Regions from separate parts of the Vibrio navarrensis genome, predicted to be linked through region 1. Evidence: riboswitches for the same ligand, from Rfam matches in the RefSeq annotation. Region 1 holds a riboswitch; each other region holds the start of a gene.

Region 1 (3,274 bases):
AGCGAAATTTATCCCAAGGTGACATACCGAGGTGAGCCGCCAGTTTATGCTGCTCTGCCGGGATCGATTCCAGCGCTTGTAGCAGCAAACGGGCCGCATACGGCAGATTGAAAAACACGTGGGCAAGCAAAATGCCACTCAAACCGTAGATGGAAAACGAGTTCAAGTAGCCCGCTTGTTGCAACAGATTCACCAGCCAACCACTGTTGCCATAAATCGCCAAAAGGCCAAACACCCCGACCAACACCGGTAAAACCAGCGTTGAGGCAAACAGCTTCAACAGCAGAGCGCGGCCAGGAAAACGTCGTTTGGCCAACGCATGCGCCACCGGGATCGCCAAACTGACGCTCAGCAGCATCGACAAAAAAGCCTGCCAAAAACTGAACTGGGTGACATGACGATAGTAAGGATCGCGCCAGATGACGCTCACATCCAGCGAGGGCGCCGTAGAAAGGAGCGCTGCCAGCGCAGCAATAACAAAGGTCGCGATCATCACCGCGACCCCAATGCCCGCTTTAGGTACAGAATTCAACGGGCAGCCTTAAAACGTCAGCGCGCTTTGCCACTCGCGGATCCAAGGCTTGCGCATTTCGGCCACCTTTTCAGGTGTGAAGCTGAGTGATTTCACCGGCACAGTTAAGGTGTCAAAGCCCTCAGGCAGTGTTACGTCGGTGACCGGATACATCCAGTTGCCCGTTGGCATCGCCGCTTGGAAGTCGTCACTTAAAATAAAACGCATAAACTCATCGGCCAGTTGCTGTTTTTGGCTGCTTTTCACTTTCGCGGCCACTTCCACTTGCATGTAATGCCCTTCAGAAAAGCCCGCCGCCGCGTATTTCGCGTCATTTTCCGCAATCAGGTGATAGGCCGGAGAGGTGGTGTATGAGAGCACCATATCCGACTCACCCTTGAGGAACATCGAGTAAGCTTCCGACCAGCCCTTAGTGACCGTCACGGTCTTTTTCGCCAGTTGCTGCCATGCTTCGCTGGCGCTATCGCCGTAAACGGATTTGATCCACAGCAGCAAACCTTGTCCTGGAGTTGAGGTGCGCGGATCTTGGTAGATCACTTTGAGATCGCTGCGCTGCTCCACCAACTCTTTTAAACTTTTCGGCGGATTGGCCAGCGTTTCTTTGTTGTAGATAAAAGCAAAGTAGCCGTAATCGTAAGGGACAAACGTCGTGTCAGACCACCCCTTTGGCAGCGTAACTACACGGGTATCGACCTGATGTTCTGCCAGCAAACCCGTTGCTTTGGCTTCAGCCATCAAGTTGTTGTCCAACCCGAGCACCACATCCGCTTTGCTGTTCTTGCCTTCAAGACGCAGACGGTTAAGGATCGACACGCCATCATCCAGCGCAACAAAGTTGACGTCACAGCCACATTTCGCTTCGAACGCTTTTTCGATCGTCGGGCCCGGGCCCCAATCGGCGGCAAAAGAGTCGTAAGTGTAAACAGTGAGGGTGTTATCGGCAGCCAAAGCGGGGGCAGAAGTGACCATCGCTAGGGCAATCAGGTTAAGAGTGGTTTTCACGGCTCGCTCTCCATTTGCGTTGCATGACATGAGTGGAGCGGCACAGGTTTGAGGTCGGTTTTAATCTTCCATTACGAATTAAATTCCTGACTCAATTCCTACGCCAGCATTATCTGGTTCAGGTATACGGGTCCCAGGCGATGGCCTGATCTCAGCTTCTGCGACAAAAATACGCAGATGAGCTCCCCGATGAGTGAGGCGGATTGTAATGCGAAACGTTCGCTTTGGCTATACGTGCTCGTCACGCGGACGGTTATCGTACCCCCAGCGCGGCACTAAACCTTGCTCGACGCCAAGATGGTCAAGAATACGCGCGACCATAAAGTCGACAAGGTCCTCAATACGTTGCGGTTGATGGTAGAACCCCGGTGCCGCGGGCATGATGGTCACGCCAAGCTGCGATAACTTGTGCATGTTTTCCAGATGCAAAGTGGAAAACGGTGTTTCACGCACCACGAGGATCAATTGACCACGCTCTTTCAGCACCACATCGGCGGCGCGCTCAATTAAATTATCCGACATGCCGTGCGCTATCGCCGCAACACTGCCCGCAGAGCAAGGGCACACCACCATCTGCTTTGGCGCTGCGGAGCCGGAAGCAACGGGCGAGAACCAATCGTCCTTACCGCACACCACCAGCTTCTCGGCCGAGCAGCCAAGGTAGTTCACCAGCGCGCTTTGCGCGGCTTGTGGATTGGCGGGCAACTTCAGCCCCTGCTCGGTGGCTAGCACCACACGCGCGGCGGAGGAAATCAGCAGGTAAACCTGATAATCTGCCGCGAGCAGGCATTCAAGCAAGCGTAAACCATACGGCGCACCAGAGGCCCCCGTAAACGCCAGTGTGATTGTTTTTTGTTTTTCAGTCATTGTCATTTCAGTTGGCACGATTTCAGTTAGCACGATTATGGGCCGAGTCAGTCAGACGCCTTGTCCAGTGCCGCCAGCAACTTGCCATGAATGCCGTCAAAACCGCCGTTACTCATCACCAAGATTTGCACCTCAGATTTCGCACGACTGGCAATTTGCGCAACAAATTCATCCATATTGTCACTGGTAAACGCAGGCTGGTGACATTGTGCCGCCACGGCCTCGACCGACCAATCCAAGCCCGGCGGTTGGAATAAAAACACTTCATCGGCATAGGCTAACGAAGCAGCAAGCGTCTCTTTATGCACGCCACGTTTCATCGTTGCAGAGCGCGGCTCCAAAACCGCAAAGATCGGTTTGTCGCCCACCTTATTACGTAAACCACCGAGAGTCAGTTCAATCGCGGTGGGATGATGAGCGAAATCATCATAAACGGCCACCCCATTGACTTCGCCTTTGAGCTCTAAACGGCGCTTGGTATTGATAAATTGGCCGAGTGCCTGACAGGCAAGATCGGGCGTCACTCCGACATGGCGCGCCGCCGCAATCGCCATCAGCGCATTGTCGACGTTGTGATCGCCCACCAAATCCCACTTCACTTCGCCCACGCATTCACCTTGGAAGAAGACCGCAAAGTGAGAGCCATCTTTGACTCGCTTTTCCGCTTGCCACTGACCATCAGCGCCAGAAAACTCCTGCTCGCTCCAGCAGCCACGTTGCAAAACGTCCGCCAAAGCCGCATCTTGCTGGGGAGCAAGAATGCGTCCGTTGCCCGGAACCGTGCGCACCAGATGGTGGAATTGCCGCTTAATCGCTTCCAGATCATCAAAAATATCCGCATGATCGAACTCAAGATTATTCATGATCAAGGTG
Region 2 (3,274 bases), on a different replicon from region 1:
TGACTCACGTTATAATGGCGCCGTCTAAGTGAGTTGGTCCTCACAGACAACACTTTCTATGCTTTGGTTGTATAACCAGCTTAGCTTAAATGGCTTTTGGTCGTTTGGTTGTCCTACTTTTGCCAAACGACCTTCTTTTTAGCTTTATTTTGAACGCCATTCATTTGCCCCTTCCGTTTAAGATGACATTGAAAATAGAACGCCTTCACCAATGGAAGGCGTGACGGTATCTGCCTCGCACCTTATTGTTTCGCTAACCGCGTTTCCATTGGCTGACAATAGGTAAATGATTGGGCAGTAGGGTAAACACGATTGCCACAAAAGCCCAAGAACCGAACAGGTCTAATGGGCGATGCATCCCCAACCACAATCGGCTATAGGCAACGCTGCTCGCCCATACCAGTAACAATATTAACGCGCCGTATCGCTTTGCAGATAAAAAGGCTGCCCCAAAGAAAGCAACGCAAATCGCCGCGAAGAGGGTATGTCCGGAAGGAAAAGAATAGTCCTTCTCACCTTGCCAATGTTGGCTTCGCCACGGGCTGACATTCTGTGATACGGCTGAAATGGCCTGCACTTTTTCCGCTTCATCCAGACGATAAAAATCTGCAGGAGAGTCAATGATCTGCTCAGCGGCCAGCAACTCGCTATAAGGACGAGGGCTCTCCGTTGCCAGCTTTAAGCCGCTTTTACTTGCAAAACCTATGATGAGTAACAGGCCAAGCTGCAAAAATTTCTGTAATACGCCTCGCCTAAATGTGCGAATTGAGAGCGCCCAAATGCACAGAATGATCAGCGTGATGAAAAAGCCCTGAATGCCCGCTGAGTAAGTTAAAAGTGTCAATAGGCGTCCTTCAAACGAGGCGACCGGAGAAAAGAGAGAGGCAGGGTAGTAAAGCCAAGTGATGACGCCAAGGCAAAGTGCGTAGCAAAAAAGGGTGATAAGCCCAGCCAGTTTGAAATTGAGTGCACGGTCCACGAACAGTTTCCGCCGTTAATAAAAAGCGGCATTGTATGCCAAGGCAAGCAGCAGAAATATCAGGGCAAAGTTAATTTGCGTGCTCACTCTGTTACCAGCTAACCGTTCGGCGAAAGTTTGTGTCAGCGCACGTGCATATGTCCCGCAAAGAAATGGTTCACTGGCCCTCTTCCTTGGCCGACAGATAACTCGTCGGCATGACTAATGGCCTGAGAGATGTACTGTTTGGCGAGAAAAACCGCTTTGTGCATCCGGTGGCCTTGCGCTAAATAAGAGGCAATAGCCGAAGAGAGGGTACAACCCGTACCGTGTGTGTTGCGTGTCGGGTGACGCGTCGAACGGATTAGTTCTGCCATATCGCCTTCAATCAGCAGATCGCTGCTGTATTCTTCCTGCTCCAAATGGCCCCCCTTAAGCAACACGGCTTTAGCGTGTAGAATACGTAACTCATCAAGTGTCTGCATTAAGCCGTTTTCGTTTTCGGGTTGAGGCTGTTGGGTTAAAGCGGCATATTCGGGAAGGTTCGGTGTAATGATACTGGCCAGAGGGATTAAGCTTTCCTTGAGCGTGTTGATGGCTTCCGGTGCAAGAAGCAGATCGCCACTGGTAGAGACCATTACGGGGTCCAACACAACAAACGGTGGACGATATTGGCGAATTTTGCTGGCGACAAGACGGATAATGTCGGCGTCTGCCAACATACCAATTTTTACCGCTCTGACGTTTAAATCGCTGAACACCGCATCCAACTGGGATGCAATATGCTCAAGTGGGATGGGCAGAACGGCGAATACCCCTTGAGTATTTTGCGAGGTAATAGCCGTAATCACAGAGCAGGCGTAACTGCCAGTGGCGGAGATGGTCTTAATATCAGCTTGAATGCCCGCGCCGCCTCCGCTGTCTGAGCCAGCGATAGTGAGAACAATAGGGATGTGAGATTGAGAGTCTTGTGAGAATAGCATCTTGCTTCCTATGACAAGACGTACAGGAACTGCGTATTCAACAAGCTGCCGCCGTGCGATTGGGGGAAACTTTTGTCCTTAACCACAACAAACGGGTGAACACGCATATAGTTCCCTACGTCAGTATTAACTGCATCAGGTTCAACGGGTCTCGCTTTGCGATCTCAGCCTAACTAAAGGCTCCCCGACTATATCTGCGACATCATAGCAGCAAAAAGGCCTGCTGCAAGTCACTCACAATGACTCGCGTAGATCCAACTCGTTCTGGATCAAGGTGACACACTGGGAAGCAAACAGCATCTTAGGGCCAAGACTGATTTTTTGCGTACCTAAGCGTTTTAAGCTGTTGAAAGTCTTCTTCGGCATCGGAATGTGATCGGTGAGCAAAAAGCAGGGATTTGGCGCAAAATCAATGTCGCGAACAAATTCGCCCTTTTTGTCCAACATATAAAGCTGGTGGTTTTCCGCAAGCTCTTGAATAAGGCGCTCAAAACTGATGGTTCGAACCGTCACACCTGGTTCCACATTGCGGCACTCTTCTTTGGCCATTCCTTGAGAAGCGTCTAATGAGCGAGCAACCACATTCAGTAAAGTGGCTTCATTAAAACCGTTGATATTAGTGACATCATTTGACTGAATCGTGATGGTTCGAGAATAGTCCTGGGTACTCTCTAGCACTAAATACACCGTCACATCCTCACGGTGCGATTGAGCAACAAACATGGTGTTCATCAAAGTATGTGCCAAAATTTCAGTGTGCGCTTCCTGACCAACGCCTTCCAGTAAGGCTTTACTGTTAGTTGGGGCGGCACGGGCGCGTAAAACAAAAGAGCGCATAAAGGAAACCTCGAATGAGCAGTAAATTGAATGGGCGGAGTATATACCCAAGTCAGACTGAGGCGCGAGCCCAAACAAAAAGCCTCTATAAAAGAAGAAATGGACAAAGTGCGAATTTGATTACAAAACCTTGATTGAGTTAGCGGGTGTGATCGAGCAGCATAGGGGCCTTGTCTTACTGCTTTAATAGAATGAAACATGAAAATTGAATCTATCAACAAACCGCTCTACCGCAGAAAAGCTAATATCGTCATTGTTGGCTTTGTGGTGCTTTTCGCACTCTCGTCACTGGCATTCGGTAGCTTACTGATTGCATTGTTTGGTAACCAGACAGTCGTCGAACAAGAGTCGACGGGCAATTTCCACTGGAACTTGATCGGTGTCCTTCTCGCACTTTTGACCTCGGTATCGTTACTCAATCAAGTGAAAGGACATCTTTTCTTCAAAGAAGTCGTTTACGTTTGGCAAATGAAACAATTGCACAATCGCATTTTCC
Region 3 (3,274 bases), 310 kb from region 1:
AATGAGCGAGGGCCAGCAATCTCATTTTCATCTGAATAGATTTCTGCTGGCTTGCGAGCTTTTTAAAGTCGATATTATTGAGACTGTCCATAGCGAATAAGTTTTATCGTTGAATGGCCTCAATTAGATCATATTTTTACTTAGATTGGTATAACCGTGTCGTCGTGTTTTGTTGCCCAAATCTGGCTTCATCTTGAAACCAGACATCCACATGCTCTAAAGCGATATGTCCTGGGATCTTCAGGATCGTTTCAATTTTGAATTTTTTTTAAAATCGTCTTGGACTTCTTGAGATTGCTTGGGGTGTTTTGAGCGGGAAGTTATCCATGACAAGCCCATGTGCTCGAGCAGGTAATAGATAGAGTCAGGGTGGTAGTGCTGGCCAAATTCTTTCACGATATAAGCGTGGATGTCGGCCCCAGTCAGTCGTCCGCCTTGTGTATCATTGGCTTTATCTTTTATGTATTGGCTCAACTGCTCTCTTTGCTCAGAAGTTAAGAAGGGGGGTCGTCCCGTTCTTGGCTTTTCCTTCAGCCCTTGTAATCCTTCTTCAAGAAAAGTGTGAACCCACTTATTAACACTGGTTCGGCTCACCATAAGAAACTTGGCGATTTGGGTGCGAGAGTGTCCCTCTTTGAAATGAGCAAGAGCCAGTAATCTCATTTTCATTTGAATGGATTTTTGCTGGCTAGCGAGTTTTTTGAAGTTGATATTATTAAGGTTATCCATGGCGAATAAGCTCTATCGTTGAATGGCCTTAATTAGATCATGTTTTTTCTTAGATTGGCATAAGATTGATTTAGATAGCGTAAAGTGACTCCTGTAACCTTTTGTTTCTGCATAGCATCAAGCATAGATTTCCGCTGGGAACGGGGGTTTTAAACTCGCTATTTTGACTGTGGTGGTTACAATATCGTCGCATTCAAATTGTGAGGTTCGTTATGGGGCAACTGGCTATATTGGGGTTTATCGCTTTAGGGGGGGCTTTTGGTGCCTGCTCTCGTTATCTGGTGTCTGAGCTCTGTGTTTTATTACTTGGGCGCGGTTTTCCCTATGGAACCTTGACTGTGAACGTTGTCGGGTCATTTGTGATGGGGCTTTTGATCGCTGCATTCGAAAGCGAAATGCTCGCGACTGAACCTTGGCGGCAAGTTATCGGTTTGGGCTTTCTTGGTGCCTTGACGACCTTTTCGACGTTCTCCATGGACAACGTGCTGCTGATGCAGCAGGGTGCTTTCCTTAAGATGGGGTTGAATATTCTGCTCAATGTTACTCTAAGTGTTGGCGCTGCATGGCTTGGATTTCAGCTCTTAAAGCAGTGATGTTCAAATCTAATTTTCCAACAAATTTTTTACAGGTCGGCTTGGTTTAACCAAGTCGATTGCTTATAATCGTTTCACTTGTCGGAGTGCCATAAGGCTGAGACCGTTTATTCGGGATCCGTTGAACCTGATCAGGTTAAAACCTGCGAAGGGAACAAGAGAAGATTTTGGTAGCTAAATTCTACTAGTGTCTTATCAAAGTTCGAATTTTGCGCGCAGAGCCATCTGCAATTTGTGTATGTTCGATCCCTCTTGTCGCATCTTTCCGCCAAGCATTTTCATCCGTCACCTTTTTATCTTGCATAACAAGAAAGGAAAAATGCTATGTCGAATCGCAAGCAAGCGAGACTGGAAGCCAAACAGTTCATTGATACTCTTTCAGTACAAGCGTACCCCAATTCCAACAAAATTTATGTCGAAGGTTCTCGGCCTGATATTCGAGTGCCAATGCGTGAAATATCGCTGGCGGATAGCCTTATCGGTGGTTCAAAAGATGCCCCTATTTTGGCGCCCAATGAGCCGATTAGAGTCTACGATACGTCTGGCGTTTATACCGATCCACAGCACACTATTGACCTCTATAGCGGTTTGCCCAAGCTAAGAGAGGGCTGGATTGCCGAACGTGGTGACACTGAAGTTCTCGATGAAGTGAGCTCGACCTACACCAAACAGCGTTTAGACGACGAGACGTTGGACGAGTTACGTTACGGCAATTTACCGCGTATTCGTTGTGCCAAAACGGGGTATTGTGTTACGCAATTGCATTACGCACGTAAGGGCATTATCACGCCCGAGATGGAATTCATTGCGCTGCGTGAGAATATGGGCAGAGCACAATATTGCGATGAGGTATTAACTCAGCAGCATTCCGGGCAGAGTTTTGGAGCCAATCTTCCTAAGGAAATTACCGCAGAATTTGTCCGCCGAGAAGTGGCAGAAGGACGTGCGATTATCCCTTCCAATATCAATCACCCTGAGTCTGAGCCAATGATCATTGGCCGTAACTTCCTGGTCAAAGTGAACGCTAACATTGGCAACTCTTCAGTCACATCTTCAATTGAAGAAGAAGTGGAAAAGCTGGTTTGGGCAACGCGCTGGGGTGGCGATACCGTCATGGATCTCTCTACAGGACGTAACATTCACGAAACTCGCGAGTGGATCCTGCGCAATAGCCCAGTGCCAATTGGTACAGTCCCTATGTACCAAGCTTTAGAGAAGGTAAATGGTATTGCGGAAAATCTAAACTGGGAAGTGATGCGCGATACACTGATTGAACAGGCAGAGCAGGGCGTTGATTATTTCACTATCCATGCCGGCCTATTGTTGCGTTATATTCCGATGACGGCGAAGCGTGTGACCGGGATTGTCTCTCGTGGCGGCTCCATCATTGCCAAGTGGTGTCTGGCACACCATCAAGAGAGTTTTTTGTATACCCACTTCCGGGAAATCTGCGAGATTTGTGCGATATATGATGTAGCGCTTTCTTTGGGGGATGGCCTGCGTCCCGGCTCCGTTGCGGATGCGAACGATGAAGCGCAGTTTGCTGAGCTAAGAACGCTGGGAGAATTGACTAAGATTGCTTGGGAATACGACGTTCAGGTGATTATCGAAGGCCCTGGGCATGTGCCGATGCACATGATCAAAGAGAACATGGACGAACAGCTTAAGCATTGTCATGAAGCGCCGTTTTATACCCTTGGCCCGTTAACCACGGATATTGCCCCCGGTTATGACCACATCACCTCTGGGATTGGCGCGGCGATGATAGGTTGGTATGGCTGCGCGATGCTTTGTTATGTAACGCCAAAAGAACATCTTGGGCTGCCCAATAAAGAAGATGTGCAAACAGGGCTAATTACCTACAAACTGGCCGCGCATGCTGCGGACTTAGCTAAGGGTCATCCGGGAGCTCAAGTGCGTGACAACGCGTTATCAAAAGCCCGTTTTGAGTT

The links. Region 1 has a riboswitch for thiamine pyrophosphate ahead of thiB (thiamine ABC transporter substrate binding subunit). Riboswitches for the same ligand answer to the same signal wherever they lie in the genome.
Region 2: linked by a shared signal. The riboswitch ahead of thiD (bifunctional hydroxymethylpyrimidine kinase/phosphomethylpyrimidine kinase) and the one ahead of thiB (thiamine ABC transporter substrate binding subunit) in region 1 are both predicted to bind thiamine pyrophosphate.
Region 3: linked by a shared signal. The riboswitch ahead of thiC (phosphomethylpyrimidine synthase ThiC) and the one ahead of thiB (thiamine ABC transporter substrate binding subunit) in region 1 are both predicted to bind thiamine pyrophosphate.

Annotation. Positions count from the first base shown of each region.
Region 1 is NZ_CP065217.1:3,148,994-3,152,267, forward strand. Features, by position in the region: gene thiP (thiamine/thiamine pyrophosphate ABC transporter permease ThiP) at 1-532, opposite strand, end outside; gene thiB (thiamine ABC transporter substrate binding subunit) at 542-1,534, opposite strand; TPP riboswitch at 1,613-1,733, opposite strand; gene I3X05_RS14840 (flavin prenyltransferase UbiX) at 1,763-2,401, opposite strand; gene mpl (UDP-N-acetylmuramate:L-alanyl-gamma-D-glutamyl-meso-diaminopimelate ligase) at 2,449-3,274, opposite strand, start outside.
Region 2 is NZ_CP065218.1:1,060,514-1,063,787, forward strand. Features, by position in the region: gene I3X05_RS21420 (phosphatase PAP2 family protein) at 254-979, opposite strand; gene thiD (bifunctional hydroxymethylpyrimidine kinase/phosphomethylpyrimidine kinase) at 1,102-1,941, opposite strand; TPP riboswitch at 2,037-2,138, opposite strand; gene trmY (tRNA (pseudouridine(54)-N(1))-methyltransferase TrmY) at 2,176-2,778, opposite strand; gene I3X05_RS21435 (DUF3087 family protein) at 2,977-3,274, shown strand, end outside.
Region 3 is NZ_CP065217.1:3,462,542-3,465,815, reverse strand. Features, by position in the region: partial or broken gene I3X05_RS16425 (IS630 family transposase) at 1-91, opposite strand, end outside; gene I3X05_RS16420 (IS630 family transposase) at 241-729, opposite strand; gene crcB (fluoride efflux transporter CrcB) at 942-1,322, shown strand; TPP riboswitch at 1,395-1,493, shown strand; gene thiC (phosphomethylpyrimidine synthase ThiC) at 1,647-3,274, shown strand, end outside.